3 regions of the Streptomyces sp. CB03238 genome follow, and region 1 is predicted to be linked to each of the others. Evidence: riboswitches for the same ligand, from Rfam matches in the RefSeq annotation. Region 1 holds a riboswitch; each other region holds the start of a gene.
The links. Region 1 has a riboswitch for thiamine pyrophosphate ahead of BKD26_RS28960 (thiamine ABC transporter substrate-binding protein). Riboswitches for the same ligand answer to the same signal wherever they lie in the genome.
Positions count from the first base shown of each region.

Region 2: it holds a riboswitch for thiamine pyrophosphate, as region 1 does, so the genes downstream of both, thiC (phosphomethylpyrimidine synthase ThiC) here and BKD26_RS28960 (thiamine ABC transporter substrate-binding protein) in region 1, are expected to answer to the same signal.
Region 3: it holds a riboswitch for thiamine pyrophosphate, as region 1 does, so the genes downstream of both, thiO (glycine oxidase ThiO) here and BKD26_RS28960 (thiamine ABC transporter substrate-binding protein) in region 1, are expected to answer to the same signal.

Region 1 is NZ_NBCN01000019.1:43,045-53,556, reverse strand. Features, by position in the region: gene pyrH (UMP kinase) at 1-214, shown strand, start outside; gene frr (ribosome recycling factor) at 367-924, shown strand; gene BKD26_RS28970 (phosphatidate cytidylyltransferase) at 924-2,114, shown strand; gene rlmN (23S rRNA (adenine(2503)-C(2))-methyltransferase RlmN) at 2,263-3,375, shown strand; TPP riboswitch at 3,405-3,514, shown strand; gene BKD26_RS28960 (thiamine ABC transporter substrate-binding protein) at 3,592-4,686, shown strand; gene BKD26_RS28955 (iron ABC transporter permease) at 4,722-6,329, shown strand; gene BKD26_RS28950 (ABC transporter ATP-binding protein) at 6,331-7,347, shown strand; gene BKD26_RS28945 (HAMP domain-containing sensor histidine kinase) at 7,351-8,547, opposite strand; gene BKD26_RS28940 (hypothetical protein) at 8,585-9,499, opposite strand; partial or broken gene BKD26_RS39415 (DNA-binding response regulator) at 9,619-9,696, opposite strand; gene BKD26_RS28935 (serine hydrolase domain-containing protein) at 9,710-10,512, opposite strand, start outside.
Region 2 is NZ_NBCN01000011.1:44,836-55,347, forward strand. Features, by position in the region: gene BKD26_RS21285 (cytochrome ubiquinol oxidase subunit I) at 1-494, opposite strand, end outside; gene BKD26_RS21290 (cyclophilin-like fold protein) at 693-1,061, shown strand; gene hisC (histidinol-phosphate transaminase) at 1,571-2,653, opposite strand; gene BKD26_RS21300 (LacI family DNA-binding transcriptional regulator) at 3,053-4,159, shown strand; gene BKD26_RS21305 (metallophosphoesterase) at 4,389-5,465, shown strand; gene BKD26_RS21310 (hypothetical protein) at 5,625-6,449, shown strand; gene thiC (phosphomethylpyrimidine synthase ThiC) at 6,528-8,309, opposite strand; TPP riboswitch at 8,303-8,437, opposite strand; gene BKD26_RS21320 (YibE/F family protein) at 8,509-9,843, shown strand; gene BKD26_RS21325 (SsgA family sporulation/cell division regulator) at 9,897-10,331, opposite strand; gene BKD26_RS21330 (IclR family transcriptional regulator C-terminal domain-containing protein) at 10,483-10,512, opposite strand, start outside.
Region 3 is NZ_NBCN01000004.1:57,210-67,721, reverse strand. Features, by position in the region: gene pknB (Stk1 family PASTA domain-containing Ser/Thr kinase) at 1-469, opposite strand, end outside; gene BKD26_RS07590 (thiazole synthase) at 636-1,430, opposite strand; gene thiS (sulfur carrier protein ThiS) at 1,434-1,634, opposite strand; gene thiO (glycine oxidase ThiO) at 1,631-2,824, opposite strand; TPP riboswitch at 2,822-2,935, opposite strand; gene BKD26_RS07575 (hypothetical protein) at 2,986-3,327, shown strand; gene BKD26_RS07570 (FAD-dependent oxidoreductase) at 3,385-4,590, shown strand; gene BKD26_RS07565 (Rv2175c family DNA-binding protein) at 4,653-5,018, shown strand; gene thiE (thiamine phosphate synthase) at 5,136-5,798, shown strand; gene metF (methylenetetrahydrofolate reductase [NAD(P)H]) at 5,916-6,833, shown strand; gene BKD26_RS07550 (hypothetical protein) at 6,885-7,673, shown strand; gene BKD26_RS07545 (NAD(P)/FAD-dependent oxidoreductase) at 7,667-9,187, opposite strand; gene BKD26_RS07540 (TetR/AcrR family transcriptional regulator) at 9,612-10,220, opposite strand; gene BKD26_RS07535 (YhgE/Pip domain-containing protein) at 10,232-10,512, opposite strand, start outside.

The DNA.
Region 1 (10,512 bases):
GGCCAACCCCGACGCGGTGAAGTTCGACGCGCTGGAGTACGGCGAGGTGCTCTCCCGCGACCTCAAGGTCGCCGACGCCACCGCCATCACCCTCTGCCGCGACAACAACCTGCCGATCCTCGTCTTCGAGCTGCTCGCGGCGGGCAATATCGCGCGGGCCGTGAAGGGTGAGAAGATCGGCACTCTCGTGAGCGACCAGGGCACCAGGACCTGACCCCGGATCCACCGGGGGCTTCGGCCCCCGGGGTGCCCCGCGAGGGGATGGACAAAGCCCTGCCGGTCGGACACCGTGCAGGGGACAGACGCGACGCAGGTTCCGCAGCCCTTTGTACGCCGGGCCTACTCATAGACACGCAGGAGCAAGTGGTGATCGAAGAGACCCTCCTCGAGGCAGAGGAGAAGATGGAGAAGGCCGTCCTGGTCGCCAAGGAGGACTTCGCCGCGATCCGTACCGGCCGCGCGCACCCGGCCATGTTCAACAAGATCGTGGCCGACTACTACGGTGCCGTCACGCCCATCAACCAGCTGGCGTCGTTCTCCGTACCGGAGCCGCGCATGGCCGTGGTGACCCCGTTCGACAAGAGCGCGCTGCGCAACATCGAGCAGGCCATCCGCGACTCGGACCTCGGCGTCAACCCGAGCAACGACGGCAACATCATCCGGGTGGTGTTCCCCGAGCTCACCGAGGAGCGCCGCCGCGAGTACATCAAGGTCGCCAAGGGCAAGGCCGAGGACGCCAAGGTGTCGATCCGCTCGGTCCGCCGCAAAGCCAAGGACACGATCGACAAGTTCGTCAAGGACGGCGAGGTCGGCGAGGACGAGGGCCGCCGCGCGGAGAAGGAGCTCGACGACACCACCGCGAAGTACGTCGCGCAGGTGGACGAGCTGCTCAAGCACAAGGAAGCCGAGCTGCTCGAGGTCTGATGAACGACTCTTCCTGGGGGGCCCCGCCGAGAGGCGGTCCATGGGGTCCGCCCGACCAGGGGTACCACCCGGGGTTCGCTCCGGCAGCCCCGGCGGGTCCCGCCTACGACGGGCATGAGGCACAGCAGACTCGGCCCATGCCCATCGTGCCCGACGTTCCCGCCGGTGGAGACACCGGCGGTGGCCAGGACGACCGCGACCGGGGGACCGCTCCGCTGAGCGGTCCCCCGTTCCGTGACGAGACGCGGCAGCGGTGGCAGGAGCCGCAGCAGCCGGAGAATCCGCAGGAGCCCATGCCCAGCTCGCCGTCGGGAGCGCCGCAGCCTCCGGAGCAGCCCGGCCCGGCCGGTCCGCAGAACGCCGGCCCGCAGAAGAAGCGGGCCGGGCGGGACCTCAGGGCCGCCATAGGGGTCGGCGTCGCTCTCGGGGCGGTGATCGTCGCATCGCTGTTCATCTGGAAGGCCGCGTTCGTCGGCGTGATAGCCGTCGCCGTCGTGGTCGGGCTGTGGGAGCTGACCTCCCGCCTGGAGGAGCGCAAGTCCATCAGGGCCCCGCTCGTGCCGCTCGCCGTCGGCGGCGCGGCCATGGTCGTGGCCGGGTACGTGCGCGGGGCGGAGGGCGCCTGGGTCGCCATGGCGCTCACCGCGCTCGCGGTGCTCGTGTGGCGGATGACGGAGCCGCCCGAGGGCTACCTGAAGGACGTCACGGCCGGCGTCTTCGCCGCGTTCTACGTGCCGTTCCTGGCGACATTCGTGGCGCTGATGCTCACCGCGGACGACGGTCCGTGGCGGGTGCTCACCTTCCTGCTCCTGACCGTGGTCAGCGACACCGGTGCGTACGCCGTCGGCTGGCGCTTCGGCAAGCACAAGCTCGCGCCGCGCATCAGCCCCGGCAAGACCCGTGAGGGGCTGCTGGGCGCGGTGGCGTTCGCCATGGCGGCGGGCGCGCTGTGCATGGAGTTCGCCATCGACGACGGCACCTGGTGGCAGGGCCTGCTCCTGGGCCTCGCCGTCGCGGCCAGCGCCACGCTGGGCGACCTCGGCGAGTCGATGATCAAGCGGGACCTGGGCATCAAGGACATGGGCACGCTGCTCCCGGGCCACGGCGGCATCATGGACCGGCTGGATTCCTTGCTGCCGACGGCTCCGGTGGTGTGGCTGCTGCTGGTGGTCTTCGTCGGAACGGGCTGAACCGGCATCCGGTTACCCTGGAAGGGCTCGTCGCACAGTCGCGGCGGGCCCTTTCGGCCCCGCGGCCCACGCACGCGCGCGGGGATCATCCGGTGAGGTCTCCCGGCTCACGTACCGCGGCCTCGTCTTTACTGAGGAGTACCAGGTCATGCCACGCCCCGCACCGGGAGAGCTCACCTTCGTCGCCCCGCGCGGAGCCACGAAGCCGCCGCGGCACCTCGCCGACCTCACGCCCGCCGAGCGCAAGGAGGCCGTCGCCGCGATCGGTGAGAAGCCGTTCCGCGCCAAGCAGCTGTCCCAGCACTACTTCGCGCGGTACGCGCACGACCCGGCCGAGTGGACGGACATCCCCGCCGCGTCCCGCGAGAAGCTGGCGGCCGAGCTGCTGCCCGACCTGATGTCCGTCGTACGGCACATCTCGTGCGACGACGACACCACCCGTAAGACCCTGTGGCGACTGCACGACGGGACCCTCGTCGAGTCCGTCCTCATGCGGTACCCCGACCGCGTCACGATGTGCATCTCGTCGCAGGCCGGCTGCGGCATGAACTGCCCGTTCTGCGCCACCGGCCAAGCCGGGCTCGACCGGAACCTGTCGACCGCCGAGATCGTGCACCAGATCGTCGACGGCATGCGGGCGCTGCGGGACGGGGAAGTGCCCGGCGGGCCCGCACGGCTCTCCAACATCGTCTTCATGGGCATGGGGGAGCCGCTGGCGAACTACAAGCGGGTCGTGGGAGCGATCAGGCGGCTCACCGACCCCGAGCCGGACGGGCTCGGGCTGTCGCAGCGCGGGATCACCGTCTCGACGGTCGGCCTCGTCCCGGCCATGCTCCGCTTCGCGGACGAGGGCTTCAAGTGCCGCCTCGCCGTCTCGCTGCACGCCCCCGACGACGAGCTGCGCGACACCCTCGTACCCGTGAACACGCGCTGGAAGGTCCGGGAGGTGCTGGACGCCGCCTGGGAGTACGCGGAGAAGTCCGGCCGCCGCGTCTCGATCGAGTACGCCCTCATCCGGGACATCAACGACCAGGCATGGCGGGGCGACCTCCTCGGCCGCCTCCTCAAGGGCAAGCGCGTCCACGTCAACCTGATCCCGCTCAACCCGACGCCGGGGTCGAAGTGGACGGCGTCCCGCCCGGAGGACGAGAAGGCGTTCGTCGAGGCGATCGCCTCGCACGGGGTACCGGTCACCGTCCGTGACACGCGCGGGCAGGAGATCGACGGGGCCTGTGGACAGCTCGCGGCCTCGGAACGGTGAGCTTGTAGTCTGAGCTCGAACACACCTGCATATTCCGACAGGGGAGCGCCACAGCGCTGAGAGTGCGGCACCGTCAGGCCGCAGACCCTCTGAACCTCGCCCAGGTCATTCTGGGTAGGAAGTTCGGTCGTTACTCAAGCTGTTGCGCCCTGCCTACTTTCATAAGGGGGTGGGCAGGGCCGCGTCTCTTCCTGGTCACACCCAGGAGGAATCTCAGTGAGCACCACCAAGAAGATCGCGGTCGGCGCCGTCGCCGCCGCGCTGGGCGTCACGACGCTCACCGCCTGCGGCAGCGAGTCCGGCAAGGACGCCGGTGACGGCGGTACGAAGCCGAAGACCGTGACGCTCGTCAGCCACGACTCCTTCAACGCCTCCCCGGCCGTCCTGAAGGAGTTCACCAAGCAGACCGGCTACACCGTCAAGGTCCTCAAGAGCGGCGACGCCGGCGAGGCCGTCAACAAGGCCATCCTCACCAAGGGCGCCCCGCAGGGCGACGTCTTCTTCGGCGTCGACAACACGCTGCTGTCCCGCGCGCTCGACAACGGGCTGTTCGAGCCGTACGAGGCCAAGGGCCTGGACCGGGTCCCCGACGCCGTACAGCTCGACAAGGACAAGCACCGCGTCACGCCCGTCGACACCGGCGAGATCTGCGTCAACTACGACAAGAAGTACTTCGCGGACAAGAAGCTCGCGCCGCCGCAGACCTTCGACGACCTCGCCAAGCCCGCGTACAAGAACCTCCTCGTCGTGGAGAACCCGGAGCGGTCCTCGCCCGGCCTCGGGTTCCTGCTCGGGACGGCCGCCCAGTACGGCGACGACGGCTGGCAGGACTACTGGAAGAAGCTGAAGGCCAACGGCGTCAAGGTCGTCGACAGCTGGGAGCTCGCCTACAACCAGGAGTTCTCCGGCTCCGCCGGCGGCAAGAAGGCCAAGGGCGACCGGCCGCTCGTCGTGTCGTACGCCTCCAGCCCGCCCGTCGAGGTGCTGTACTCCGAGCCGCAGCCGGCCGAGGCGCCGACCGGCGTCTCCACCGGGACGTGCTTCCAGCAGACCGAGTTCGCCGGGCTGCTGACCGGCGCGAAGAACCCCGACGGCGGCAAGGCCCTCATCGACTTCCTGATCAGCAAGAAGTTCCAGGAGGACATGCCGCTGCAGATGTTCGTGAACCCGGTGGCGAAGGACGCGAAGCTGCCGGAGCTGTTCACCAAGCACGGCGCCGAGGTCGACAAGCCGCACACCGTCGCCCCCGAGAAGATCGCCAAGAACCGTGACCAGTGGATCCAGTCGTGGTCCTCGCTCGTCCTGAAGTAGCCGGCCTCAAAGGCGGCGCGCTGCGGGCGGGGCTCATGGCCCTGCCCGTGGCGTTCTTCGCCGTCTTCTTCGCCTACCCGGTCGCCGCGATCGTCGGGCGCGGGCTGAAGACGGACGACGGTGGCTGGCAGTTCGGGCGGCTCGGCGACGTGCTCGGCCGCCCGGACATCCTGGACGTGCTCTGGTTCACCACCTGGCAGGCGCTCGCCTCCACCGCGCTCACTCTGCTGATCGCGCTGCCCGGGGCGTACGTCTTCGCCCGCTTCGACTTCCCCGGCAAGGGGCTGCTGCGGGCGGTCGTCACCGTGCCGTTCGTCCTGCCGACCGTCGTCGTCGGCACCGCGTTCCTCGCCCTGCTCGGGCGGGGCGGGCTGCTCGACGAGCTGTGGGGCGTACGGATGGACACCACGGTGTGGGCGATCCTCCTCGCGCACGTCTTCTTCAACTACGCGGTCGTCGTCCGGACGGTCGGCGGCCTGTGGGCACAGCTGGACCCGCGCCAGGAGGAGGCCGCCCGGGTGCTGGGTGCCTCCCGCTTCGGGGCGTGGCGGCGGGTGACGCTGTCGGCGCTCGCGCCCGCCGTGGCCGCCGCCGCGCTGATGGTGTTCCTCTTCACGTACACCTCCTTCGGCATCGTCCAGATCCTCGGCGGGCCCGCGTACCGCACGCTGGAGGCGGAGATCTACCGGCAGACCGCGCAGCTGCTCGACCTGCCGACGGCGGCGGTGCTGACGCTGGTGCAGTTCGCCGCCGTCGGGGCGATCCTCGCCGTGCACGCCCGGACCGTACGGAGGCGGGAGACCGCGCTGAAGCTCGTCGACGCGGCGCAGACCGGTCGCAGACCGCGCGGGGCCGGGCAGTGGGGGCTGCTCGGTGGCGTGCTGCTGACCGTGGTGCTGCTGCTCCTGCTGCCGCTCGGGGTGCTCGTCGAGCGGTCCTTCGACGGGGGGCTCGGCTACTACCGGGCGCTCCAGGACGTGGACGCGGGCGGCGGGACGTTCCTGGTGCCGCCCCTGGAGGCGATCGGGAACTCTCTGGAGTACGCGCTCGCCGCGACCGGGATCGCGCTCCTGATCGGCGGGCTCGCCGCCGCCGCGCTGACCCGGCGCGCCGGGCGCATCGTGCGCGGCTTCGACGCGCTGCTGATGCTGCCGCTCGGCGTGTCCGCCGTGACCGTCGGCTTCGGGTTCCTGATCGCGCTGGACGAGCCGCCGCTGGACCTGCGCTCCTCGTGGATCCTGGTGCCGCTCGCCCAGGCCCTGGTCGGCGTCCCCTTCGTCATACGGACCATGCTGCCCGTGCTGCGCGCGGTGGACGCGCGGCTGCGCGAGGCTGCGGCCGTGCTGGGCGCGTCGCCGTGGCGGGTGTGGCGGGAGGTGGACCTGCCGCTGGTGCGGCGGGCGCTGCTGGTGGCCGCCGGGTTCGCGTTCGCCGTGTCGCTGGGCGAGTTCGGGGCGACCGTGTTCATCGCCCGCCCCGACAACCCCACCCTCCCGGTCGCCGTCGCCCGGCTCCTCGGCCGGCCCGGTGAGCTCAACTACGGCCAGGCCATGGCCCTTTCGACGATCCTGATGGTGGTGTGCGCGGTGGCCCTGCTGCTGCTCGAACGTATCCGTACCACCGAACGCTCCGGGGAGTTCTGACATGCTGCGTCTTGACGGTGTGGCCGTACGCTTCGGATCGCGCGTCGCGGTCGACGAGGTGTCGCTGGACGTCGCCGACCACGAGATCGTGTGCGTGCTCGGGCCGAGCGGCAGCGGCAAGTCGACCCTGTTGCGGGTCGTGGCCGGGCTCCAGGACGTGGACGCGGGCCGTGTGCTGCTCGACGGCGCCGACCAGGCGGGCGTGCCCGTGCACCGGCGCGGCGTCGGGCTCATGTTCCAGGACCACCAGCTGTTCCCGCAGCGGGACGTCGGCGGGAACGTGGCCTTCGGGCTGCGCATGCGCGGCGCGTCGCGGAAGGAACAGGCTGTCCGCGTCGCCGAGTTGCTGGACCTCGTCGGGCTGCCGGGCGCCGAACGGCGGGCCGTGGCCGCCCTGTCCGGCGGCGAGCAGCAGCGCGTCGCCCTCGCGCGGGCGCTGGCGCCCCGCCCCCGGCTGCTGATGCTCGACGAACCGCTCGGCCAGCTCGACCGGGGGCTGCGCGAGCGGCTCGTGGTCGAGCTGCGGCAGCTGTTCGGGCGGCTCGGTACGACGGTGCTCGCCGTCACGCACGACCAGGGCGAGGCCTTCGCGCTCGCCGACCGGGTGGTGGTCATGCGCGACGGGCGCATCGCGCAGAGCGGTACGCCGCTGGAGGTGTGGCGGCGCCCGGCGTCGGAGTTCGTCGCCCGTTTCCTGGGCTTCGACAACGTGGTCGCGGCGACGGTGACCGGCGAGGCGGCCGACACCGTGTGGGGCAAGGTCCCCGTGCCGGCCGGCTCCGCCCAGGGGGCGGTTCAGGTGCTGGTGCGGCCGGCGGGGGTGCGGCTCGGCGACCCGGCCGGCGGGCTGCGGTGCACGGTCGAGGGGCGGACGTTTAGGGGGCACCATGTGGCGGTACGGCTCCGGCCGGAGACCGGGCCCCTCCTGGAGGCCGAGTGCGCGCTGCGCGACGCGCCCGAGGAGGGGGCGGTGGTGGGCGTGACGTTCGCGGCGGACGAGGTCGTGGTGCTCGGCTGAGCGTCAGCCCCCGGCCGGTTCGTCGCGGACGGCTCCCGACAGGTCCAGCACGGCGCAGGCGCCGCCGCCCTCCGGGTTGGTGAACGTCAGACGGGCGTCCAGCACCCGCGCTTGGCCCGCGGCGATCGTCAGGCCCAGGCCCAGCCCCTTGCCGACCGCGCTGGTCTGGAACCGGCGCGGCCCGTGCGCCAGCAGGTGCTCGGGGAAACCGGCGCCCCGGTCGCGGACCCGGACGACCCCGCCCTCGACCTCCACCACGACCGGTTCGGCACCGTGCCGCAAGGCGTTGCTGACCAGGTTCGTCAGGACCCGCTCCACGCGCCGCGCGTCCGTCTCCAGCAGTGCGTCGGCAACGATGTCAAGGCGCACCTCGGTGTGTTCGACCGCGCGTACCGCCCGGCGGGCGAGCGTCCCCAGCTCCACCAGCCGTACGTCGGCCTCCTCGCCACCGTTGTCCAGGCGGGCCACCTCCAGGACGTCCTCCATCAGGTCCCGCATCCGCGCGACCCGCTCCTTCACCATCGACTCGGCCCTGCCGTCCGGGAGCAGCCCGGCCGCCGCGACCAGCCCGGCGACGGGCGTACGCAGCTCGTGCGCGATGTTCGCCGTCACCTCGCGCTCCGCGCGCAGCCGCTCCGCCAGCGCGTCCGCCATGGTGTTCACCGCCCGGGTGAGGGTGGTGATCTCGTCCCGCCCCGACTGGGGGAGCCGGGCGTCCAGATCACCGCCGGTGATCTGCTCGGCCCGCCGCGCCGACAGCCGCAGCCGCCGGCCCAGCCGGGTGGCGAGCAGCAGGCCGATCAGGGTGGCCACCGCCGTACCCACGACACCCGCCCGGAACATGCCGGCCTGGAGCTGGTCCGACAGCGGGTCCTCGAACTGCTTCAGCGCCAGGATGTCGTCACCGACGCTGGTGGCCGCCCAGATCTGGCGGCGCTCCCCGTACGCCTGCACATAGGTGGCGCGCCGGCCGTTCAGGACGGTGCGGCGCAGCTCGTCGGGCAGGTTGGGCGGGTTGACCTTGGCCCCGAAGCGGGCCTGCCCGTCCTCCCGGTAGCCGCGCTCGGCGATACCGAGCCGTTCCATCGCCTGGTCCCGGGCCCGGTCCTCCATCAGCCGCGGTACCTGGACACCCGTCACGAGCGCGGCGAGCGCGGCGGTCGCGGTGATCGTGGCACCTATCTTGAGCCGTAGCCCCATGTCTCATCTCCCTGCCGGGAGTCTACGAGGGCGCCGATCAGCCGATGCGGGCGAGTTCCCTGGGCTCTTCCTCCGCCCGGCCGGGCTCGCCGCCCTCCGGCTCGCCGAACCACGCCACCGCGACCGCGCCCGCCACCGCAAGGACGAACCCCACCACGGCCAGCCACGCGAACCCCGGCCGTGACGCGTCCCCCAGCCACCACACGCCGATCATGCCCGGCAGCACCGTCTCGCCCACCACCAGCGCCGCCGTGGCCCCGTTCACCGAGCCGATCTGGAGCGCCACCGTGTGCAGGTACATCCCGCCGACTCCGGCGACGAGGATCGCGTACAGCGCCGGGTCGGACAGCAGCGCGCCCAGGTCGAACGGGTCGATGCCGTTCAGTACGCGTACGCCGACCCCCAGCGCGCCGAAGCCGAGCCCGGACAGCAGACCGGCCAGGATCGCCGCCCGCGCGCCCAGCAGCCGCACCACGACCGTCCCGCCCACCATCAGCAGCAGCGACACGGCCAGCAGCCACCAGTGCGTGGCGATCGGGGTGTGCCCGCTGCCCTCCGGGCCCGCCGCCGTGGCCAGCAGCACCAGCGCCGAACACACCACACCGATCGACGTCCACTCGGCGCGGGTCAGCCGGATGCCGAGCAGCCGCACACTCAGTACGGCGGTGACCACCAGGTTCGCGCTGATCACTGTCTGGGACAGGAACAGCGGCAGCATGCGCGCGGCCAGCGCGCCCAGCCCGAAACCGACGAAGTCCAGGACCGTACCGACGATGAACTCCCACGTCATCGCCGCCTTGGCCGTCGACGACAGGGACGGCCCGCCGTGCTGCGTCACCAGGCCGGCCGCCGCCTCACGGCGGGCGGACTTGCGCGACCCGACGGCCTGGAGGACCGAGCCCGTGCCGTAGCAGATCGAGGCCACGACGGCCGTCAACAGTCCTATGAGCACGTCCGGGCTCCGTTTCGTCGGTCGGGTGACTTACGTCTGACAGACGAGAGAACGGGCCCGGACGTTGCCTCTGTCAGGCAGGTGCCGACGAGTCGCGACCGGGAAGGTCGCGTCCTTCAGAGCAGGAAGCCGCTCGCGCCCGCCGCGAGGGCGTCGTACACGTACTCGTCGAGATCGAGGGTGGTCAGCATCGGCACTTCGTCGCCCACCTCAGTGACGGAGCAGCTCGCAGACGAAGTCCTCCTGGACCTCGCGCATCCGTGCCAGGAGTTCCGGCGTCTGCGGGCTCACCTGGGTGTTCAGGGTGAACGTCAGGGAGCGCTTGCCGTCGGGCGTGGCGGCGGCGAGCTGGGTGTAGCCCGGGATGGTGCCCGTGTGGCCGTAGACCACACCGCAGCGGGTCGTGTACTTGAACAGGGCGAGACCGGCCTGGTTGCGGCCGGGGCCGGGGTTCACGGAGGAGCCGTTGATCCACTTCGTCTGCTGCTCGCGGGTCTCCTTCGACAGCAGCCGGCCGCCCGCGTAGGCGCGCATGAAGACGTTCAGGTCGTTCGGGGTGGAGACGACGCCGCCGGAGGCCCAGAAGAGCGACGCGCTGAAGGCGGTACTGACGTCCTCCAGCGGCCCTTCCGGCTCGAACTCGTAGCCGTGGAGGTAAGGGCGGGGAAGCAGGTGCCACCGCGGCAGGCTGGTGTTGCGCAGGCCCAGCGGCCGGTGGACGAGCTGGCGCAGCAGCTCCTCGTACGGACGGCCCGTCGCCGCCTCCGCCATCAGGGCCACCGCGATGTTGTCGGAGTTGTCGTACCGGTAGCGTGAGCCCGGCTTGAAGAGGAGGGGCTTGTCGGCGACGAAGTCCAGCAGCGTGTGCGGGTCCACTTCGCGGCGCGGGTCGGCCGCCACCGCCTCCTGGAAATCCGGGTCCTCCGTGAAGTCCGGCAACCCGCTGGTGTGCTGGAGCAGGTGGCGCAGCGTCACCTTGTGCCAGGCCTTGGGCAGATGCGGCAGCCGCTTGC
Region 2 (10,512 bases), on a different contig from region 1:
TTCTCATTGATCTTGTAGCCGACGGGGTGCTGCATCCAGGAGTTGGCCGCCAGGATGAAGTACGCCGACAGGATGGTGCCGATCGACACCATCCATATGCAGGCCAGGTGGATCCTCTTCGGCAGCTTGTCCCATCCGAAGATCCACAGGCCGATGAAGGTCGACTCGAAGAAGAACGCGATCAGCGCCTCGAAGGCGAGCGGCGCGCCGAAGACGTCACCGACGAAGCGCGAGTAGTCGGACCAGTTCATGCCGAACTGGAACTCCTGCACGATGCCGGTGACCACACCCATCGCGATGTTGATGAGGAACAGCTTTCCCCAGAACTTCGTCGCCCTGAGGTACTTCTCCTTCTCGGTCCGCACCCATGCCGTCTGGAGACCGGCGGTGAGTGCGGCGAGGGAGATCGTCAGGGGAACGAAGAGGAAGTGGTAGACGGTGGTGATACCGAACTGCCACCTCGCCAGCGTCTCTGGCGCCAGAGCCAGGTCCACGTCAGCTTCTCCTTACGGCCTACGTCCTACGGTCCGGACGTCCTTGCGTCGCCTCGCCGATTCCGGTGGATCTTGGGAGGAACCAGGCGCGCTTGTGAATGCGTTCACAATCACAAGTTATTATGACTCACACGAAATCCGTAGCCGAAACCGGGGGTCCTCTTCCGCGAAACTTCAACATCTTGTTGAATTTCGCGCATGCAGATACGTATCTCCTGGCCCGCCGGCCACGTGACCGCCACCCTCGACGAAACCCCCACGAGCAAGGCGCTCGCGGAGGTCCTCCCGATCACCTCCACCGCCCACACCTGGGGCGAAGAGGTCTACTTCGACACCCCCGCCTCCCCCGCCCTGGAGCCGAACGCCCAGCAGGTGGTCGAGCCGGGCACGGTCGCCTTCTGGACCGAGGGCGACGCCTTGGCCCTGCCCTACGGGCCCACCCCCATCTCGCGCGGCGACGAATGCCGGCTGGCGAGCCCGTGCAACGTCCTCGGCCGCATCGACGGCGACCCCCGCGCCCTCGCCACGGTCCGCTCGGGCGACCCGATCCGCGTCGAACTCGCCTGACCGAACCCCGACCCACGGCCCGCAGACGGCAGACATCCGGGGTGAGGCCGTGCCCACAACGACCCGGGGCCGAACCATGCCGACCCACGGCCCGCAGCCGGAGTCCGGCCGGGGTGGGGCCGTGCAGGGTCGTCCCCGCAGCGGTTGGCGGCGACCGTTGGGCTCCCGTGACTAAGTGACCCAAGGCCGCCGGCCTCGTGGGGGTGCCCCCTCTGGGGGAGAGACGAGCCCGGAGGGGCCACGCCCCCCACCCCACCGCCGCAGCCGCACCCCCGGCACCCGCGCCCCGCGCGCAACCCCCGCGCCCCCGGCATCACCCGCGCCGGACGGGCACACCTCGCCCCGCCCCACCCGGTGTGACCCGCCACCGCGGGCGCGAGGATCACCGGCCGGGCGGCACCCCCGCCGGCGGGCGCCACGCGCACCGGCCGACCGCCACGCGCACCGCCGGGCGCCCCGCACACCGGCCGGGCGCCGGGCGCACGCACCCGGCGCCCAGCGGCAACCCGCTAGTACCGCTCCTTGCGGAACGCCTCGGCCGCCCGCAGGAAGATGTCGTTCGCCTCCGTCTCGCCGATCGTGACCCGCACGCCCTCACCCGGGAACCCCCGCACGACCACGCCCGCCTGCTCGCACGCCGCCGCGAAGTCCACGGTGAGCTCACCCAGCCGCAGCCAGACGAAGTTGGCCTGCGTCTCCGGCACCGTCCACCCCTGGCCGACGAGCCCCTCGTACACCCGCTGCCGCTCACACACCAGGGACCCCACCCGCCCCAGCAGCTCGTCCTCCGCACGCAGCGAGGCCACCGCCGCGTCCTGCGCGAGCTGGCTGACACCGAACGGCACCGCGGTCTTGCGCAGGGCCGCGGCCACCGGTTCATGGGCGACCGCGAAGCCGACCCGCAGCCCGGCCAGCCCGTACGCCTTGGAGAACGTACGCAGCACTGCCACGTTGGGGCGCTCGCGGTAGATCTTCACGCCGTCCGGCACCTCGACGTCCCTGATGAACTCGCGGTACGCCTCGTCGAGCACGACCAGCACATCGGACGGCACCCGGTCCAGGAACCGCTCCAGTTCCGCCCGGCGCACCACCGTGCCGGTCGGGTTGTTGGGGTTGCAGACGAAGATCAGCCGCGTCCGGTCGGTGATCGCGTCGGCCATCGCGTCCAGGTCGTGGACGTCACCGGGGGTGAGCGGCACCTGCACCGGCGTCGCACCGCTGACCTGCGTGATGATCGGGTACGCCTCGAAGGACCGCCACGCGTAGATGACCTCGTCGCCGGGGCCGGCGGTGGACTGGACCAGCTGCTGGGCCACGCCCACCGAGCCCGTACCGGTGGCCAGGTGCGTCACGGGCACCCCGAAACGCTCGGCGAGCTCGTTCATCAGGCCGGTGCAGGCCATGTCCGGGTAGCGGTTGAAGCCGGCCGCGGCGGCCATCGCGCTCTCCATGACGCCGGGCAGCGGCGGGTACGGGTTCTCGTTGGAGGACAGCTTGTACGCGACCGGCCCCTCGGCCGCGGCGGGCTTGCCCGGCTTGTAGGTGGGGATGCCGTCCAGCACGGCGCGCAGCTTCGGGCTCGTCTCGCTCACTCTGGTCCTCCTCGACCGTACGTACCACCAATACTGCTCACCATATGAGGATTCCGCCGCGCTGCGAATGGCCAGTTTCGTGCGCTGAACCACCCCGCGCCCCACCACGCCCCACCGCGCCACCGGCGCGACCACAGGGGGGAGCGCTCCCTCCTACACCGCGCGCCGGTGGCTCGCGCCGTGGCGCGCATCCCCCGTAGAGGTGAGTTGAGACCTCATCGAAACATCGTCCATTTGGCAGGCTCATATGCGCCGACAACTCGCGGCACCAAGAAAAACCCTCCAACTACCTTGAATTCCAAGGCCATTAGGGGGTGGCGACCGTGCAGAAACGTGCCTGTCAACGAGTGAATATGCGAACGGCCCAACCGCCCGGCCTCGCCCTACTATCGGCTCGCCATGACAGCAGCAGGGAAGCACCAGGTGAGCCGGGCACAGACCCGGGGAAGCCGGCAAGGGCGAGCGGGCATCCGGGACGTGGCCGCCGCAGCCGGGGTCTCCATCACGACTGTCTCCGATGCGCTCAACGGCAAGGGCCGGCTCCCGGACGCCACCCGCCGCCACGTCCGCGAGGTCGCCGACCGGCTGGGCTACCGCCCGTCCGCCGCGGCCCGCACGCTCCGTACCGGCAAGTCCGGCCTCATCGGCCTGACCGTGACGACCTACGGGGATGAACCTTTCACCTTCACCGAATTCGCATACTTCGCCGAGATGGCCAGGGCCGCCACCTCCGCCGCGCTCGCCCGCGGCTACGCCCTGGTCATTCTGCCCGCCACCTCACGCCATGACGTCTGGTCGAACGTCGCGCTCGACGGCACCGTCGTCATCGACCCCTCCGACCACGACCCGGTCGTCACCGAGCTCGTCCGCCAGGGCCTGCCGGTCGTCTCCGACGGCCGCCCGGCCGGCACCCTCCCGGTCACCGCCTGGGTCGACAACGACCACGAAGCCGCCGTCCTCGACCTGCTCGACCATCTCGCCGCCGCTGGCGCCCGCCGGATCGGCCTGCTCACCGGCACCACCACCGACACCTACACCCGTCTGTCCACCACCGCGTACCTCAACTGGTGCGAGCGCGTCGGGCAGGACCCGGTCTACGAGGCCTACCCCGCCCACGACCCCTGCGCCGGGGCCGTGGCCGCCGACCGGCTGCTGGCCCGGCCCGACCGGCCCGACGCCGTGTACGGGCTGTTCGACCCCAACGGCACGGACCTGCTGGCAGCGGCGCGCCGCTACGGGCTGCGCGTACCGGACGATCTGCTGCTGGTCTGCTGCAGTGAGTCCACCGTCTACGCCGCCACCGAACCGCCCATCACCACGCTCTCGCTCAAGCCCCGCCGGATCGGCACAGCGGTCGTCCAGCTGCTCATCGACGCCATCGAGGGCATCGAAACCGACCGTCCCGTCGAGCAGGTGATACCGACCGAGCTGATCGTCCGGACGTCCTCCCAGCGACGCTCGCCGCGGACGACCGTCAGCCCACCCCGGTCCCCCTCACAGGAATGACCGGCGGACGCCCCCGGGGAGACCCGGCTCGCCCATCGGCCCGGACCACGTCCAGACCTCCTCAATTGGGGCGAATCGGCCGGTGAACCCGGGGTGCACCCGGATTCACCACCCCTGGTGCGTCACACAGCACAGGGCTCATTCCTATGATGGGCGGACGACACCGCGGACCGCCCCGACCAGGCCGGTCCGCCAGGTGTAGGGCGTCGCGACGGTGGTGGAGGGGTCGATGACTCAGGGGGCCGGTCAGGGACCCGTGGTGCGGACGGCGACGTTGCGCGACTTCCGCGTACCGCCGTATGCCCAGGTGCCCGTGCAGGGTCATGCCGCTCACCCGGGCAACGCGTTCCCCGAGAGTGAGCTCCCGGAGGGGTACACGCCGACCGAGCGCGACCTCCCGGTGATCAACCGCGGCGACACCGTCCAGGTGTCCGTCGCCCCGGAACAGGCCCCGGCCACAGCTCCGGCGCCCGCTGCCGAGAACGGCCCCGGTCCGCTGTACGTGGTGGGCGACGTCCACGGGTACCTCGACGAGCTCCTCGCCGCCCTGCGCCACCAGGGCCTCATCGACGCCGAGGGACACTGGGCGGCGGGCAACGCCCGGCTGTGGTTCCTCGGCGACTTCACCGACCGCGGTCCCGACGGCATCGGCGTCATCGACCTCGTCATGCGGCTCTCCGCCGAGGCCGCCGCAGCCGGCGGTTACTGCAAGGCCCTGATGGGCAATCATGAGCTCCTGCTGATCGGCGCCAAGCGGTTCGCGGACACGCCCGTCAACTCCGGTGCGGGCACGGCCACGTTCCAGGCGGCCTGGCTGCTCAACGGCGGCCAGAAGAGCGACATGGACCGCCTCCAGGACGTCCACCTCCAGTGGATGTCCCGGCTCGACGCCGTGGTGGAGGAGGACGGGCACCTGCTGGTGCACTCCGACACCACCGCCTACCTGGAGTACGGCTCCACGATCGAGGACGTCAACGACACCGTCCACGAGATCCTGACCCGCAACGACGCCGACGAGTGCTGGGACCTGTTCCGCAAGCTCACCAAGCGCTTCGCGTTCCGGGACGAGGGCGGCGCCACCGCCGTACAGGAACTGCTGGCCGCCTACGGCGGTCGGCGCATCGTCCATGGCCACAGCCCCATTCCGTATCTCCTGGGCGAAGTGGGCTCGGAGGACGGCGAGGACGGTACGGGCCCGACGGTGGAAGGACCGCACGTGTACGCGGACGGGCTCGCGATCGCCATGGACGGCGGTGTGACCATGGCCGGAAAGCTGCTGGTCGTCCAACTCCCGCTGCCCAACTGAGCCATGACGCAGCGCAGTCGGGCCAGGCGATTTCCGGAAATCCTCTGTCACCCCTTGCCGTAACCGCTCTACCATCGGTATTTCCGTAGCAGACTCTCCTCCGTTTCTGCCCGACTGCCCGTTCTACGCGGGCAAACAGGCCCTACGGAGCATCGGGGGATGCACATGACCAGCGCTCCGCACCTGCTGACCGAGGACCGCTCCGAGTACGAGCGCATCCTCGACGACGCGCTGCGCACCGCGCACGACCGTCCGGATCTCGCCGGGATCGGGCAGCGGCTCAACACCGAGCAGCTGCGCACCATGGCCCTGAACGCCACTGCGCTGATCTCCGCGGCCGCCGCCGCGGAGTACGACCACTTCGTCAAGGTGCGTGAGGAGTCACGCACACCCGCCGGAGTGTCCGCCATCCAGTCCGTCCTGGCCCCGGCCGGTGACGAGACCGACGCGGGCCCCGGCGCCGGGGTCGGTGTCATCGTCACCGTGCTGGCACCGGTGCTGGCCGGCACGGCCGCGGTCATCTTCCTGCTGGTGGGCTATGTCCTGAAGGCGCTCGACCCGGCTCCCGCCTTCGCCGATTCGTTGCTCGCGGCCGGCTGGTTCTTCGGGGCCGTGACGGCGGCCGGCATCCTTGCCGCCGCGATCGGTCTGCTGATCACGGCGCTGCGCAACAGCTCCACGCAGGTATCGGCCCAGGAGCCGGGAGGTGAGCTGCCCGAGGAGGTCGCCCGCGCCAGGGAGGCATGGCGGCACGCCCTGCTGGAGCGGGGGATCCTGCCGTTCCTGCGGGACGCGCTGGCCGACCCCAGCGCGGACCCCCTCTCAGGGGTGCCTCCGCGCCATGTCGGCCGGATCCCGAAGGTGGGCTACAGCGGGCCGGACTTCTCCAGCCCCAGCGAAGGCGGTGCGGGCTCCCGCCCGACGTTCACCAGCCCGGACTTCACCAGTCCCGACTTCGGCGGACCGGAGCACCAACCGGACTGAGCGACTGCCCAGGAGGGCCTGTTTCACGTGAAACGAACAGATGTTTCACGTGAAACAGGCTCTCCGAGACGACGGAGGTCAGTCCGCCAGCGGCAGATAGACCCGATTGCCGGCCGCGGCGAACTCCTTCGACTTCTCCGCCATTCCGGCCTCGATCTCCGTCTCCTTCAGGTCACCGCCGTGCTCACGCCGGATGTCCTGTGAGATCTTCATCGAGCAGAACTTCGGCCCGCACATGGAGCAGAAGTGCGCGGTCTTGGCCGGCTCGGCGGGCAGCGTCTCGTCGTGGAACTCCCGTGCCGTGTCCGGGTCGAGGGCCAGGTTGAACTGGTCCTCCCACCGGAACTCGAACCGGGCGTCCGACAGGGCGTCGTCCCACTCCTGGGCGCCCGGGTGCCCCTTGGCGAGGTCCGCGGCATGCGCGGCGATCTTGTAGGTGATGACGCCGGTCTTCACATCGTCCCGGTTGGGCAGGCCCAGGTGCTCCTTGGGCGTGACGTAGCAGAGCATCGCGGTGCCCCACCAGGCGATCATCGCCGCGCCGATACCGGAGGTGATGTGGTCGTAGGCCGGGGCCACATCGGTGGTCAGCGGGCCGAGCGTGTAGAACGGCGCCTCCTCGCAGATCTCCTGCTGGAGGTCGATGTTCTCCTTGATCTTGTGCATCGGGACATGACCCGGGCCCTCGATCATCGTCTGTACGTTGTGCCGCTTGGCGATCTGGTTCAGCTCGCCGAGCGTACGCAGCTCCGCGAACTGCGCCTCGTCGTTGGCGTCCGCGATCGAGCCGGGGCGCAGGCCGTCGCCGAGCGAGTACGTCACGTCGTACGCGGCGAGGATCTCGCAGAGCTCCTCGAAGTTCTCGTACAGGAACGACTCCTTGTGGTGCGCCAGGCACCACGCGGCCATGATCGAACCACCGCGCGAGACGATGCCGGTCTTGCGGCGGGCCGTCAGCGGCACGTACCGCAGCAGCACACCCGCGTGGACCGTCATGTAGTCGACGCCCTGCTCGGCCTGCTCGATGACGGTGTCCTTGTAGATCTCCCAGGTCAGCTCCTCGGCCTTGCCGTCGACCTTCTCCAGGGCCTGGTAGAGCGGCACGGTACCGATCGGCACGGGCGAGTTGCGCAGCACCCATTCGCGGGTGGTGTGGATGTTGCGGCCGGTGGAGAGGTCCATGACCGTGTCGGCGCCCCAGCGGGTGGCCCAGGTCATCTTCTCCACCTCCTCCTCGATGGAGGAGGTGACCGCCGAGTTGCCGATGTTGGCGTTGACCTTCACCAGGAACCGCTTGCCGATGATCATCGGCTCGATCTCCGGGTGGTTGACGTTGGCCGGCAGGACCGCGCGGCCGGCCGCGATCTCCTCGCGCACAACCTCGGGGGAGACGTTCTCGCGGATCGCGACGTACTCCATCTCCGGCGTGATCTCGCCCCGGCGCGCGTACGCGAGCTGCGTCACCGCCTGCCCGTCACGGCCCCGGCGGGGCTGGCGCGGGCGGCCGGGGAAGACGGCGTCGAGGTTGCGCAGCCCGCCGCGCGGCGAGGTGTGCTTGATCCCGTCGTCCTCTGGGCGGACCGGGCGGCCCGCGTACTCCTCGGTGTCGCCGCGGCCGATGATCCAGTTCTCCCGCAGCGGCGGCAGGCCGCGTCGTACATCGGTTTCGACATTCGGATCGGTGTACGGCCCTGACGTGTCGTACAGCGTCACGTCCTTGCCGTTGGTGAGGTGCACCTTGCGGACCGGCACCCGGAGGTCGGGGCGTGAGCCCTCGACGTACCCCTTGTGCCATCCGATGGACTTCCCGGCCTCGTCGTTCTGGTTCGAGGCAGGCGTGCGTGCGTCCTGAACGGTCATCGTGACCTACTCCCTACGCCGGCATTACCCGGTAACAGGTTCGGCGGTCGACGCAGCGGTTTCCGTACCCGTCGTACGGATGTCAGCGCCCTCTCAGCCCGGTGCTCCGAGCTCCCGCGTGTGCAAAGGTGCCACCACGCTAGCGCCATCCCGGCCACGCTGAACAGAGGGCCCCCGTCGTTCTTGCGATGATCGGTCGGTGACTTCCTCGCAGCAGTCCCCCGAACCGACCGGACAGGCACATGGTCATACGCACAGCCATGCCCACAGCCACGGCCCCGCCGCGCCCGTCTCCAAGCACCTGCGCAAGGTCATCGCCGCGGTACTGATCCCCTTCGCGACGGCGGTGCTCGTCGGCCTCGCCGTGCTGTGGCCGGGCGGCGCCCCTGAGCACGAGCGCACGGGTGTCGGCTTCGACCGGCAGACCGAGCAGGGCACGGTGGTCCAGGTCGAGAAGGTGGACTGCCGGGACGTGAACGCCGCGCAGGTCCCGCCGACCGGCGACACGACCACGCCCGAAGGTCGCGAGGCGGTCAATTCCCAGCAGGGGCAGTGCGCGAAGGCGACGGTCGAGGTCACGACCGGCAAGGACAAGGGCCGCAGGTTCGTCGAGATCGTCCAGCCGGACGCCCCCCGCCAACTGGAGGAAGGCCAGGGAGTCGTGGTGGCGTACGCCCCCGACGCCCCGCGTGACCTTCAGTATTCGGTCACCGATGTGAACCGCAAGGTGCCGATGGCGCTGCTCGCCGCGATCTTCGCCCTGGCGGTGGTGGCCGTCGGCCGGCTGCGCGGAGTGATGGCGCTGGTCGCCCTGGCGGTGAGCTTCGCCGTGCTGACCCTGTTCATCCTGCCCGCCATCCTGCAGGGCTCGAACCCGCTGGTCGTGGCGGTGGTCGGGTCGAGCGCCATCATGCTGATCGCGCTCTACAGCTGCCACGGCCTGACCGCGCGCACCTCGGTGGCCGTGCTGGGCACGCTGATCTCCCTGCTGCTGATCGGCCTGCTCGGCTCACTCTTCATCGGCTGGGCCTCGCTGACCGGCAACACCGACGACAACACGGGCCTCATCCATGGTCTGTACCCGAACATCGACATGTCCGGTCTGCTGCTGGCCGGTGTCATCATCGGTTCGCTCGGTGTGCTCGACGACGTGACGGTCACCCAGACGTCGGCGGTGTGGGAGCTGCACCAGGCGGACCCGAAGATGGGGCCGCGCGCCCTGTACCGGGCCGGTATCCGGATCGGCCGCGACCACATCGCCTCGGTGGTGAACACGCTGGTGCTCGCGTACGCGGGTGCGGCCCTTCCCCTGCTGCTGCTGTTCTCGATCGCGCAGAGCAGCGTGGGGACGGTCGCCAACAGCGAACTGGTCGCGGAGGAAATCGTACGGACCCTGGTGGGTTCGATCGGACTGGTGGCCTCGGTGCCGGTGACCACCGCGCTGGCCGCCCTGGTCGTCTCGGCCGACCGGCCGGGCGCCGATGCACCGGCGGCGGTACGCGGTGGGGGACGGGGCCGGCGACGCAAGAAGTAGCCGCGCCCCCGCCCCGACCCCAGCCCGCCCCGCGGTCTTCAGCCGGTGGGGCCTCAGCCGGCGTTCTCCTCGGCGAGGATCCGGCCGAGGGCTTCCTCCAGGTGGCCCTCGAAGTCACCGAGCGTGCGCTCCTGCCCCAGCGGCACCAGCTTGTCGGTGCGGTCGAGGAAGGCCACCAGGGGCGGCGCGCTGGACCGGAACAGCGCACGGTCGGCACCGACCTGCAGCCGGATACTCACGTCCGACAGGTCCTCGGGTCCGGTGGGCGTGATGTGCACATCACCGTCACCGCTGGGCCCGTTGATCCCGTCCAGGAGCAGTTCTCTGCCGAATGCCCAGGTGACAGGCGCATCGCCGGGCAGGTGGAACGTCATCCGGACCGCGAACGGGTCCCTGGTCTCGTACCCCAGCTCGACCGGAATCCTGAAGGAGAGATCCTCGGAGACGACGAAGCTCATCAGGACTTCGGCCTGAACCGACTCGCGCATCATGTACCCCGCAGTGAATGAAGCAGTGGCGAACAACAGCTGATGAAGATCGGTGAAGAAAAGCGGCTGGAAAAACGGCCAGGAATGATCCGTACTGGCCCTCTTGGCGCAATCGTCCTGTAAGCGCTACAGGATCACAAGGAGTGAGTTTTCAGATACTGATAGAGAACGCCAACGAGCT
Region 3 (10,512 bases), on a different contig from region 1:
CCTTGACCCGGCCGTCGTCCCCTATCAGGACGTTCTCGGGCTTCATGTCCCGGTGGACGAACCCGGCCCGGTGCGCGGCGCCCAGCGCGGCGAGCACCGGCTCCAGGATGTCGAGCGCCGCCCGGGGCTGGAGCGCGCCGCGCTCGCGCAGCACGTCGCGGAGCGTGCAGCCGGCCACGTACTCCATCGCCAGATAGACGTACGCCCCGTCGGCGCCCTGGTCGAAGACGCCGACCACATTGGGGTGCGACAGGCGCGCCACGGACTTGGCCTCGCGGATGAACCGCTCCACGAACGTCGCGTCGGTCGCGAGGGCCGGGTGCATCACCTTCAGGGCGAGCACCCGGTCGAGCCGGGTGTCGAGGGCCCGGTAGACGGTGGCCATGCCACCGACGGCGATGCGCGCGTCGACCCGGTAGCGGCCGTCCAGCAGCTGGCCGACGAGGGGGTCGTGCAGGGTCGTATCCACCCGCCCGAGTTTACGAGCCCCCACCGACAGCCCCGCCGCCCCGTACCCGCCCCGGCCTGGACTGCAGCCGACCTGTAACACCCGGCGGCGCCCCACGGCCGGTCAGAACACCGACCGGTGAGAACGCCGGCCGGTCAGAACACCGACCGGTGAGAACGCCGGCCGGTCAGAACGCCGGCCGCTCCGGGTCCAGCGCCGCCCGGCCCTCCACCGGGGACGAGGCCTCCGCGAAGTGCCGGCGCGGGATGCGGCCCGCCCGGTGGGCCAGGCGGCCCGCCTCCACCGCGTGGCGCATCGCCTCCGCCATCAGGACCGGCTCCTGGGCCCGCGTCACCGCCGACGCGAGCATCACGGCCGCGCACCCCAGCTCCATCGCCAGCGCCGCGTCGGACGCCGTGCCCGCGCCCGCGTCCAGGATCACCGGCACGCGCGCGTGCTCCACGATCAGCTGGAAGTTGTGCGGGTTGCGGATGCCGAGGCCGGAGCCGATGGGCGAGCCCAGCGGCATGACCGCCGCGCAGCCGACGTCCTCCAGCTTGCGCGCCAGCACGGGGTCGTCGTTGGTGTACGGCAGGACGGTGAAACCGTCGTCGACCAGCGTCTCGGCGGCGTCGAGCAGCTCGATGGGGTCGGGCAGCAGCGTCCGCTCGTCCGCGACGACCTCCAGCTTGATCCAGTCCGTACCGAGCGCCTCCCGCGCGAGGCGGGCCGTCAGCACGGCCTCGCCCGCGGTGAAGCAGCCGGCCGTGTTCGGCAGGACCCGGATGCCGAGCCTGTCGAGGACGGACAGGACGGAGCCCCGCACGGTCGGGTCGAGGCGGCGCATCGCCACGGTCGTCAGCTCCGTGCCGCTGGCGGCCAGGGAGCGTTCCAGTACGTCGAGGCTGGGCGCCCCGCCCGTACCCATGATCAGCCGGGAGTCGAAGGTGGTCCCGGCGATGGTGAGACGGTCGTCGGCCATGGCTCAGCCCCCCTGGACCGCGGTGAGGACCTCGACCCGGTCGCCCTCGTCGAGGAGGGTCCCGGACCACTGGCTGCGCGGGACGACGGTCTCGTTGACGGCGGCGGCGACCCCGGACGGTGCCGAGGTGAGGGTGGCGACCAGGGCGTCGAGAGTGGTCGGGCCGGCGAGCCGTCGGGCCTCGCCGTTGACGGAGACGTTCATGACACTCCAACCGGAGAGAGGGACGGGGAGGGGGCGGGGGAGGGGAAACGGGCCGGGGTGAAGGCGCGGGCCTCCTCCGGGAGCTGTCCGGTGGTCAGCACGGTGGCCATCACGTCCCCGGTGACGGGTGTCAGCAGCACCCCGTTGCGGTAGTGCCCCGTCGCCAGGTGCAGGCCGGGCAGCGCGGTGGGGCCGAGCAGCGGCGCGTTGTCGGGGGAGGCGGGCCGCAGCCCCGCGCGGGTCTCGGTCAGGGGCAGCTCGGTGATGCCGGGCACCAGCTCGTGCGCGTCGCGCAGCAGCTCGTACACCCCGCCCGCCGTGACCGTGGTGTCCCAGCCCAGCTCCTCGCTCGTCGCGCCGACGACCAGCTCGCCGTTCTCGCGCGGCACCAGGTACACGTGGCTGCCGCGCACGACCGCCCGGACCGTACGGCTCAGGAAAGGCGCGTACGCGCGGGGCACGGACAGCCGCAGCACCTGCCCCTTGACCGGCCGTACCGGCGGCAGCACCGCGTCGGGTACGCCGCCGAACCGGCCGCTCAGGCTGCCCGCCGCCAGGACCACCTGGTCGGCGGCAAGCTCCGTGCCGTCCTTCAGGAGCACCCCGCCCGCCCGGTCCCGTACCACCACCAGCCGCTCCGCCCAGGCGCGGTGGACCACCACCCCGGCCCGCTCGCACGCGGCCACCAGAGCCGCCGCCAGGCGCCGCGGATCGACCTGGTGGTCGCCGTCCACCCGCAGCCCGCCGCGTACGCCGGGCGCCAGCATGGGCTCCAGGCGGCGGCATTCGCGGCCGGTCAGCCACTCCGATTCCAGGCCCGAGCGGTGCTGGAGCGCGTGCAGCTCCCGCAGGTGGGCGCGGTCGTCGGCGTCCAGGGCGACGGCGAGCGTGCCGCAGGCGCGGTAGCCGACGTCCATGCCGCCGGCCACGCCTCCGGCCGCCTCCTGGAGTTCGGCGACGAAGTCCGGATAGCGGCGTGCCGACTCCAGGTTGAGCCCGAGGAGGGTCTCCTCGCCGTAGTGGAGCTCGGTGACCGCGGCGAGCATGCCCGCCGCGACCTGCGCGGCCCCGCCGCCCGGCTCGGGGTCGACGACGGCGGCGCTCAGACCGCGCTGCGCCGCCCGCCAGGCCGTGACCAGGCCGATGATTCCGCCCCCGACGACGAGGACGTCTGACGTACGTGGATGCATGGGCGTCCAGCCCCTCCCTTCGCCGGCATGACCCGGATCAGGTTCGTACGGTCGGAGGCCGTCCCAGCCTCCCTCTCAGCCCAGTGCGTCCGGGCTCCCGCGAGTGCTCTACGGTGGCCAGACTAACCCCACCCCGCAACCCGCAGTAAGGGAGCTTCACCGTGGCGCGGTCGCTCGACGGTCTGGTCCTCTCCCCGGTGGCCGACCAGGCGCCCGGTCAGGTCGGTACGGCGACCCGGTTCACGTACCACGAGGAGGATGGCCGCGTCTGGGCCGAGTACGCGGGCGGTGACGTGGTGCGCGGGCATCTCGTCGGGACCCGTGCGGGAGATCGTCTCGACTTCCGGTATGTCCAGCTGAAGCGCGACGGACGGACGGCGTCGGGGCACTGCGTCTCCACGGTGGTGGAACTGGACGACGGGCGCGTCCGGCTGGAGGAGACCTGGGAATGGGAGTCCCAGGAGGGCAGTGGCACCAGTGTGGTGGAGCAACTCCCTTCCTGACGGCTCTCCCTTCCTGACGTTTGGTCAGCTGAATAAGGTGGGCGGGTGAACGAGCGGATGGAAGCAGAGCGGCGCGTCGTCATCGTCGGCGCCGGTATGGCGGGTGTGCAGACGGCCGTGGCGCTGCGCGAGCAGGGCTTCACCGGCCCCGTGCTGCTGATCGGGGCCGAGCCGCACCAGCCGTACGACAGGCCCCCGTTGTCCAAGGCGGTGCTGCTGGGGACGGCGGAGGGGTCGGCCTTCGACGTGGACTTCGAGGCGCTCGGCATCGAGCTGCGCCTGGGCGTCGAGGTCACCGCCCTGCGCCCCGGCGCACGCGAGGTGGACACCGAGGCCGGGCCGGTCCCGTACGACGTCCTGGTCGTCGCCACCGGCGCCCAGCCCATCGCGCTGCCCGGCTCGGAGGGCGTACGCGGTGTCCACCTGCTGCGCACCCTCGACGACGCCGAGCGGCTGCGCCCCGTCCTGGCGGAGAAGCACGACGTGGTGGTCGTCGGCGCCGGCTGGATCGGCGCCGAGTTCACCACGGCCGCGCTGGAGGCCGGCTGCGCGGTCACCGTCGTGGAGGCCGCCGCCCGCCCGCTCGCCGGCGCGCTGCCCGCCGAGGTCGCCGCCCCGATGGCCGAGTGGTACGAGGAGAGCGGCGCCAAGCTCCTGACGCACGCGCGCGTGGGGCACGTCGAACCGGGCGAGGTCGCCCTGGAGGACGGGCGCCTGCTGCCCGCCGGGGCCGTGGTCGTCGGGATCGGTGCCAGGCCCGCCACCGCCTGGCTGGCCGGCTCCGGCGTCGCGCTCGGCCCGGAGGGTGCGATCGTCGCCGACGACCACCTGCGCACGTCCGCGCCCGATGTGTACGCCGTGGGCGACTGCGCCTCCTTCCCCTCGGCCCGCTACGGCGAGCGACTGCTGGTGCACCACTGGGACAACGCCCTCCAGGGCCCGCGCACGGTGGCCGCCGCCATCGTCGGCGAGGCTCCGCGGCCGTACGACCCGGTGCCGTACTTCTGGTCCGAGCAGTTCGGGCGGTTCGTGCAGTACGCGGGGCATCACCCGGCCGCCGACGCGATGGTGTGGCGCGGCGACCCGGCCGGCGCGGCCTGGTCGGTGGCGTGGCTGCGCGGGGACGCCCTGGTGGCGCTGCTGGCCATCGGCCGCCCCCGCGACCTGGCGCAGGGGCGCAAGCTCATCGAGTCCGGTGCGCCGCTCGATCCGGGGCTCGTCGCGGACCCGTCCGTCCCACTGAAGTCCGCCGCTCGGGGGTAGCGGGGGGCCGGTCCGGCGTAGCCCGGCTACCGACTGTCAGTGCGGGATGGCACGCTAGTCCCGTGACCGAGATTGACGCAAAGATCGATGCTCTCGTCCCCGCCTGGCTCCACCTGCCCGACATCGCGGAAATGCTCGATGTCGAGGTGACGCGCGTGCGGCAGCTGGTCAAGGAGGGCCAGCTGATCGCCGTGCGCCGTGGTGAGAACCGGGCGCTCCAGGTGCCTGCCGCCTTCATCAAGGACGGCAAGGTGGTCAAGGGTCTCGCCGGGACCCTGACGCTCCTGAAGGACGACGGCTTCACCGACGAAGAGATGCTGGAGTGGCTCTTCACCCCCGACCCGACCCTGCCGGGCACGCCCGCGCAGGCGCTCAGCGAGAATCGCGGCACGGAGGTGAAGCGCCGCGCCCAGGCGCTCGCCGTCTGACGTCCTGGTAAGCGCCCGGCGGCGTACGCCGGGCGGAACACCGACACCAGGCGGTGTGCGGGCCGGGGGAAGCCCTCCCGCGCCCGTACGCCGCCGCACCAACGGGGGGATCACCTCATGTCCACCGCACGCGCCCAGCTGGCCGACGCCCGGCTCTACCTCTGCACCAACGCCCGCAAGCGCCAGGGCGACCTGCCCGAGTTCCTCGACGCGGTGCTGGCCTCCGGCGTGGACATCGTGCAGCTGCGTGACAAGGGCATGGAGGCCGGCGAGGAGCTGGAGCACCTGGCGGTGTTCGCCGACGCCTGCCGTCGGCACGGCAAGCTGCTGGCGGTGAACGACCGGGCCGACGTCGCGCACGCCATCGGCTCCGGTGTGCTGCACCTGGGCCAGGGCGACCTGCCCGTGCCGGCCGCCCGCGCCATCCTGGGCGACAACGTGCTGATAGGCCGCTCCACGCACGCGGAGGCGGAGGTGGACGCGGCGGTCGCCGAGCCGGGCGTGGACTACTTCTGCACCGGCCCGTGCTGGCCGACGCCCACCAAGCCGGGGCGGTACGCGCCCGGGCTGGACCTCGTGCGGTACGCGGCGGCGCTGCACCAGGAGCGTCCGTGGTTCGCCATCGGCGGCATCGACGCGGGCAACCTGGACGAGGTGCTGGACGCCGGCGCCCGCCGGATCGTCGTCGTCCGGGCGATCACCGAGGCCGACGACCCGGCGGCGGCCACGGCGGCGCTGGCGAAGCGGGTCCGCGAGCGGGCCGGCGAGCGCTCGGCGTAGGCGCGCGCACGGTCCACCCTGTCCACGAGTGTCCAAGGCGTGGACAACAACCCGGCAAAAGCGACAAATTACCCTGCTCTGGTTGGGTGACGCCCGACCCGTGGCTAACCTGCCCGTATGGCCCTTGGCACACCTTCCACCAGGACAGATCGCGCACGAACGGTGCGCGATCTGCTCGCGACCGGCAAGACGACGTACTCCTTCGAGTTCTGGGCGCCCAAAACAGAGAAGGGCGAGCGGAACCTCTGGAACGCGCTGCGCCGGGTAGAAGCCGTCGCTCCCAGCTTCGTCTCCGTGACGTACGGAGCCGGCGGTTCCACGAGGGCCGGGACGGTCAAGGCCACCCAGGAGATCGCCGCCGACACCACGCTCACCCCAGTCGCGCACCTCACCGCCGTCAACCACACCATCGCCGAGCTGCGCAACATGATCGGCCAGTACGCCGACGCCGACATCAGGAACATCCTCGCCGTCCGGGGCGATCCGCCCGGTGACCCGATGGGCGAGTGGGTCCCGCACCCCCAGGGCGTGCGATACGCCGCCGACCTGGTGCGGCTGATCAAGGAGTCCGGTGACTTCTGCGTCGGTGTCGCGGCCTTTCCCGAGATGCACCCGCGCTCCGCCGACTGGGACACGGACATCCGGCACTTCGTGGACAAGTGCCGGGCGGGCGCGGACTACGCGATCACCCAGATGTTCTTCTTCCCCGAGGACTATCTGCGGCTGCGCGACCGGGCCGCGGCCAAGGGCTGCGATACGCCGATCATCCCGGAGATCATGCCGGTCACCAGCGTCAAGCAGATCGAACGGTTCGCTCAGCTCAGCAACGCCCACTTCCCGCCGGAGCTGAAAGAACGGATCCTCGCCGTCAAGGACGATCCGGCCGCTGTACGCTCCATTGGCATCGAGTACGCGACGGAGTTCTGCGCGCGGCTGCTCTCCGAGGGTGTCCCCGGACTGCACTTCATTACGCTCAACAACTCCACGGCAACGCTCGAGATCTACGAGAATCTCGGACTGCACGAGCAGTCCTGACCGGCCGTACCCGCCACGTCCCGTGGCGGGGGCCGTACGAGAGGGGCGGGCATGGGCTGGACGGTCCTCTACATCGCGTTCGGTGTCGTCGCGTTGTGGCTGCTCGGTGAAGTGCTCCTGCAGTACAAGGCACGGCTGCGCTGGCGGCTGCTCGCCTTCGCCGGGTTCCTGGGCGTGGTCCTCGGTGTGCTGCTGCCCTCGGTCCCCGTGATCGCGGCGGGCGCCATCGCCTTCGCGATCGGCCAGACGTACGTCACGCTCTCCTTCCGGCGCGGCTTCTCCACCGGGTGGGCGCTCGGCGGCCGCCCCGGGGCCAGCCGCCGCCGCAAGGCCGGGAACGGGGCCCGGTCGGCCGGCGCCGCCGGGCCGACCCTGGAGGTCTCGAACCTCGCCTATGAGCAGCAGGAGCCGACGGCCGCCGAGACCACGGCGGTCTACGCCCCGGAGCCGCTGCCGGACGAGACCGGGCAGTACGCGGTCTACAACCAGCCCGCGCCGACCGCCCAGACGGCCTCGTACGACGGCGGCTTCGACACCTACGCCGCCACCGGGTACGACCAGCAGGGCACCTACGCCACGGCCACGTACGACTACGGCACCGCCGGGCAGCAGAGTTACGCCGCGTACTCCGACCCGTACATCGGCACCGCCCCGTACGACAACAGCGGCTACGGCGAGCAGCAGCAGTACGCCGACCCCTACGCCCCCCAGTACGGCATGGAAACCCCGCCCGGCGGCGTATGGGTGCCGCAGCAGCGCGACGCGGAGCACCAGGCCCCGCAGCAGCCGCCGTACGGCTACGACCCGGGCCAGGGCCAGGGCGACCCGTACCGTTACTGAGAGCCGCGGAAGTCCGCGCCCTCCACGATCAGCCCGGCCACCAGCGCCCCCGACATCCCGGCATGCGCCAGCCCGCCGCCCGGATGGGCCCACCCTCCGGCGAAGTACAACCCGCCCAAGGGCGCGGCGTTCGCCGCGGGCAGCAGCGAGCCGCGCGCACCCGCCAGCGCCGGACCCGGCACCTGGAACACGCCCGTGTCCCGGAACGTGTCGGCCGGGGTGCGCACCACCCGCCACAGCAGCCGCTCCCGCAGGCCCGGCACGGCCGCCGCCGCGGCCTCCACCATCCGGTCGGCGAACGCCTCCACGGCCACGGCCGCCGTCCGATCGGCGCCCCACAGGTTCTCCGACGCCCATGCGCCGCCCGCCGGGACGGTCGCGGTGACTGTCACCGACTCGTGGTCCGCGTCCGGGCGCAGCCGCTCGTCGCCGGGGCGCAGCACCACGACCGTGGGCCGGTCGCACAGCCGCCCGCGCGCGAGGGCGTCCAGCTCCTCCTCCCGGCCGGCGGAGTGCACCACCGTACGGTGGACGGCGTCCGCCTCCCGTGCGCCGCGCAGCGCCAGGCACACGGTGACCCGGCCCGTCCGCACACCCTGCTGGTGGCGCGGCCACTCCTCCTGGCCGTCCCACTCCAGGACCTGGTCCCGGTACAGCGCGGGCAGTGGTGCGCCCGCGACCACGTGGTCGGCCTCGACCACCTCCCGGCCGGCCAGCTCAACCCCGGCCACCCGGCCGTCCTCGGCCACCACACCGGTCACCTCGGTACCGAGGACGAACTCCACCTTCCGCTCGAGGCAGCGCTCGTACACGGCGTCCGCCAGCGCCCGGATGCCACCGCTCACGTACCAGCTCCCGAAGGTCTGCTCCATGTACGGCAGCACGGCGGCGGCAGCGGGGGCGGTCGCCGGATCGAAGCCGTACGCCAGGGCGTGGCTCTCCAGCAGCGCCGCCAGCCGCGGGTCGCGCAGCTCCCGCCGCCCCACCTCGGCGAGCGTGGTCGCCGAGCGGCGCAGCAGGCCGGTCCTCAGCGCCGGGTAGGGGTCGCGCGCGAACCGTGTCACGTCGGCCGGCAGCGGCTCCTCCAGCAGCGGCCTGCGTGAGCGGTCCCAGGCGTCCCGCGCCCGGTTCAGGAACTCGCCCCACCGTGTCCCCGCGCCCGCGCCGAGCGCCGCGTCCAGCGCCGAGACGACACCGGCTCTGGAGGCGTTCGGCAGCGACACGGCCGTACCGTCGGCGAAGACGTGCCGGCTCGCCGGGTCGACCTGGGTCAGCCGGACACACTGCTCCAGCGGCTCCTTGCCCGTCTTGACGAACAGGTCCCGGTACACGGCGGGCAGGTGCAGCAGCCCGGGGCCGGTGTCGAAGGCGAAGCCGTCGCGCTCGAACCGGCCGACCGCGCCTCCGTACGTCTCCGCGCGCTCGTACACCGTCACCCGGTGGCCCGCCACAGCCAGCCGGGCCGCTGCCGCCATGGCGCCCATCCCCGCGCCGATCACCACGATCCGTGCCATGTCAGGGACCCTATCCGGCCCCACTGACAATCCCGCCGGGAGGCCGGACGCACGCGCCCGTGGGCATGAACGCGGACCTCTGAGTACGCGTACCTAGAGCGCGAGATGAGTAGGTACGCGGATGGGCCCCGACCGCCCCGGACGGAAGAGTGGGGACCACGGAAGGGGCGCGGCGCCGACACCGCCGACACGGGGCGGCGGAACCGGCACCGCGCACCTGCCGGAACGGGGGTGCACAACGGAGGGCCCGGGACCGACGGGGGAACACACGGGGGTCAGGGCTCTCCCACCAGGGGGAACGCACGGGGGACCACGGGGGATCGGGGGATACGGGGGGACACGGGGGAATGACGCCGGTCCGTCGAGGCTCGGGGGGATCGAGCCTCGGCGGACCGGCTGTTTCCGTGCCCGTGTACGCGGTCCCCTAGCGGCCGCTCACGCGCCCGTGCAGCAGCCGGGACAGGGCCGCGTGGACGTCGTCGATGGAGCGCTCACGCTGGAACGCCTGCCAGTCCAGCGCCGCCACCAGCACCATCCCGACCAGCGCGGCCGCGGTCAGCGGGATGTCGATCTCGTCGCTCAGCTCGCCGCTGCCCACGGCCTCCCGCAACACCGTCTCGACGACGGCGACCGCCTCCTGACGTACCACCAGCAGGGTCGACTGCCAGGCGCGGTTGGTGCGCCACAGCTCGGCCACGTACAGCTGCGTGAAGGCCGGGTAGCGGTCGATGAAGACCAGACCCGCGCGGATCATCGCGTCCAGCGCCTGGACCCTTGTCCCGCCCCGCTCGGCCGTCTCGTCGGCGGCGGTCCGCAGGGACTCGGTGAGCAGCCCGACGCCGTGCCGCAGCAGCTCCTCGAAGAGCTCGGTCTTGCTCTTGAAGTTGTAGTAGACCGTGCCCTTGGCCACCCCGGCGCGCTCCGCGATCTCGTCGACGGTCGTCGCCGAGAAGCCCTGCTCGGCGATGAGGGTCACAGCGGCCTCGTAGAGCTTGGTGCGGGTGGCCTGCCGTCTGCTGCTCTGGGTGTCCATGGCGTCGATTCTCACAGGCTCAGCTCCGGGTGCAGGCGATCGAGGCTCCATACCTGCTTGCGCCGCGCGGAGAGGGCCGTCAGGGCGAGCGCGCCGGCGGTGAAGGCGGCCAGGACCGCACAGGCCTGCCAGACCGGTCCGATGCCGCCGCCCGTGATGAGCCGGCGCAGTGCCTCGACGACGTATGTCATCGGCAGGAAGGGGTGGATCGCGTTGAAGAAGCCCGGGCTCGTCTGTACGGGGTAGGTGCCGCCGGCCGATGTCAGCTGCAGCATCAGCAGGGCCAGGACGA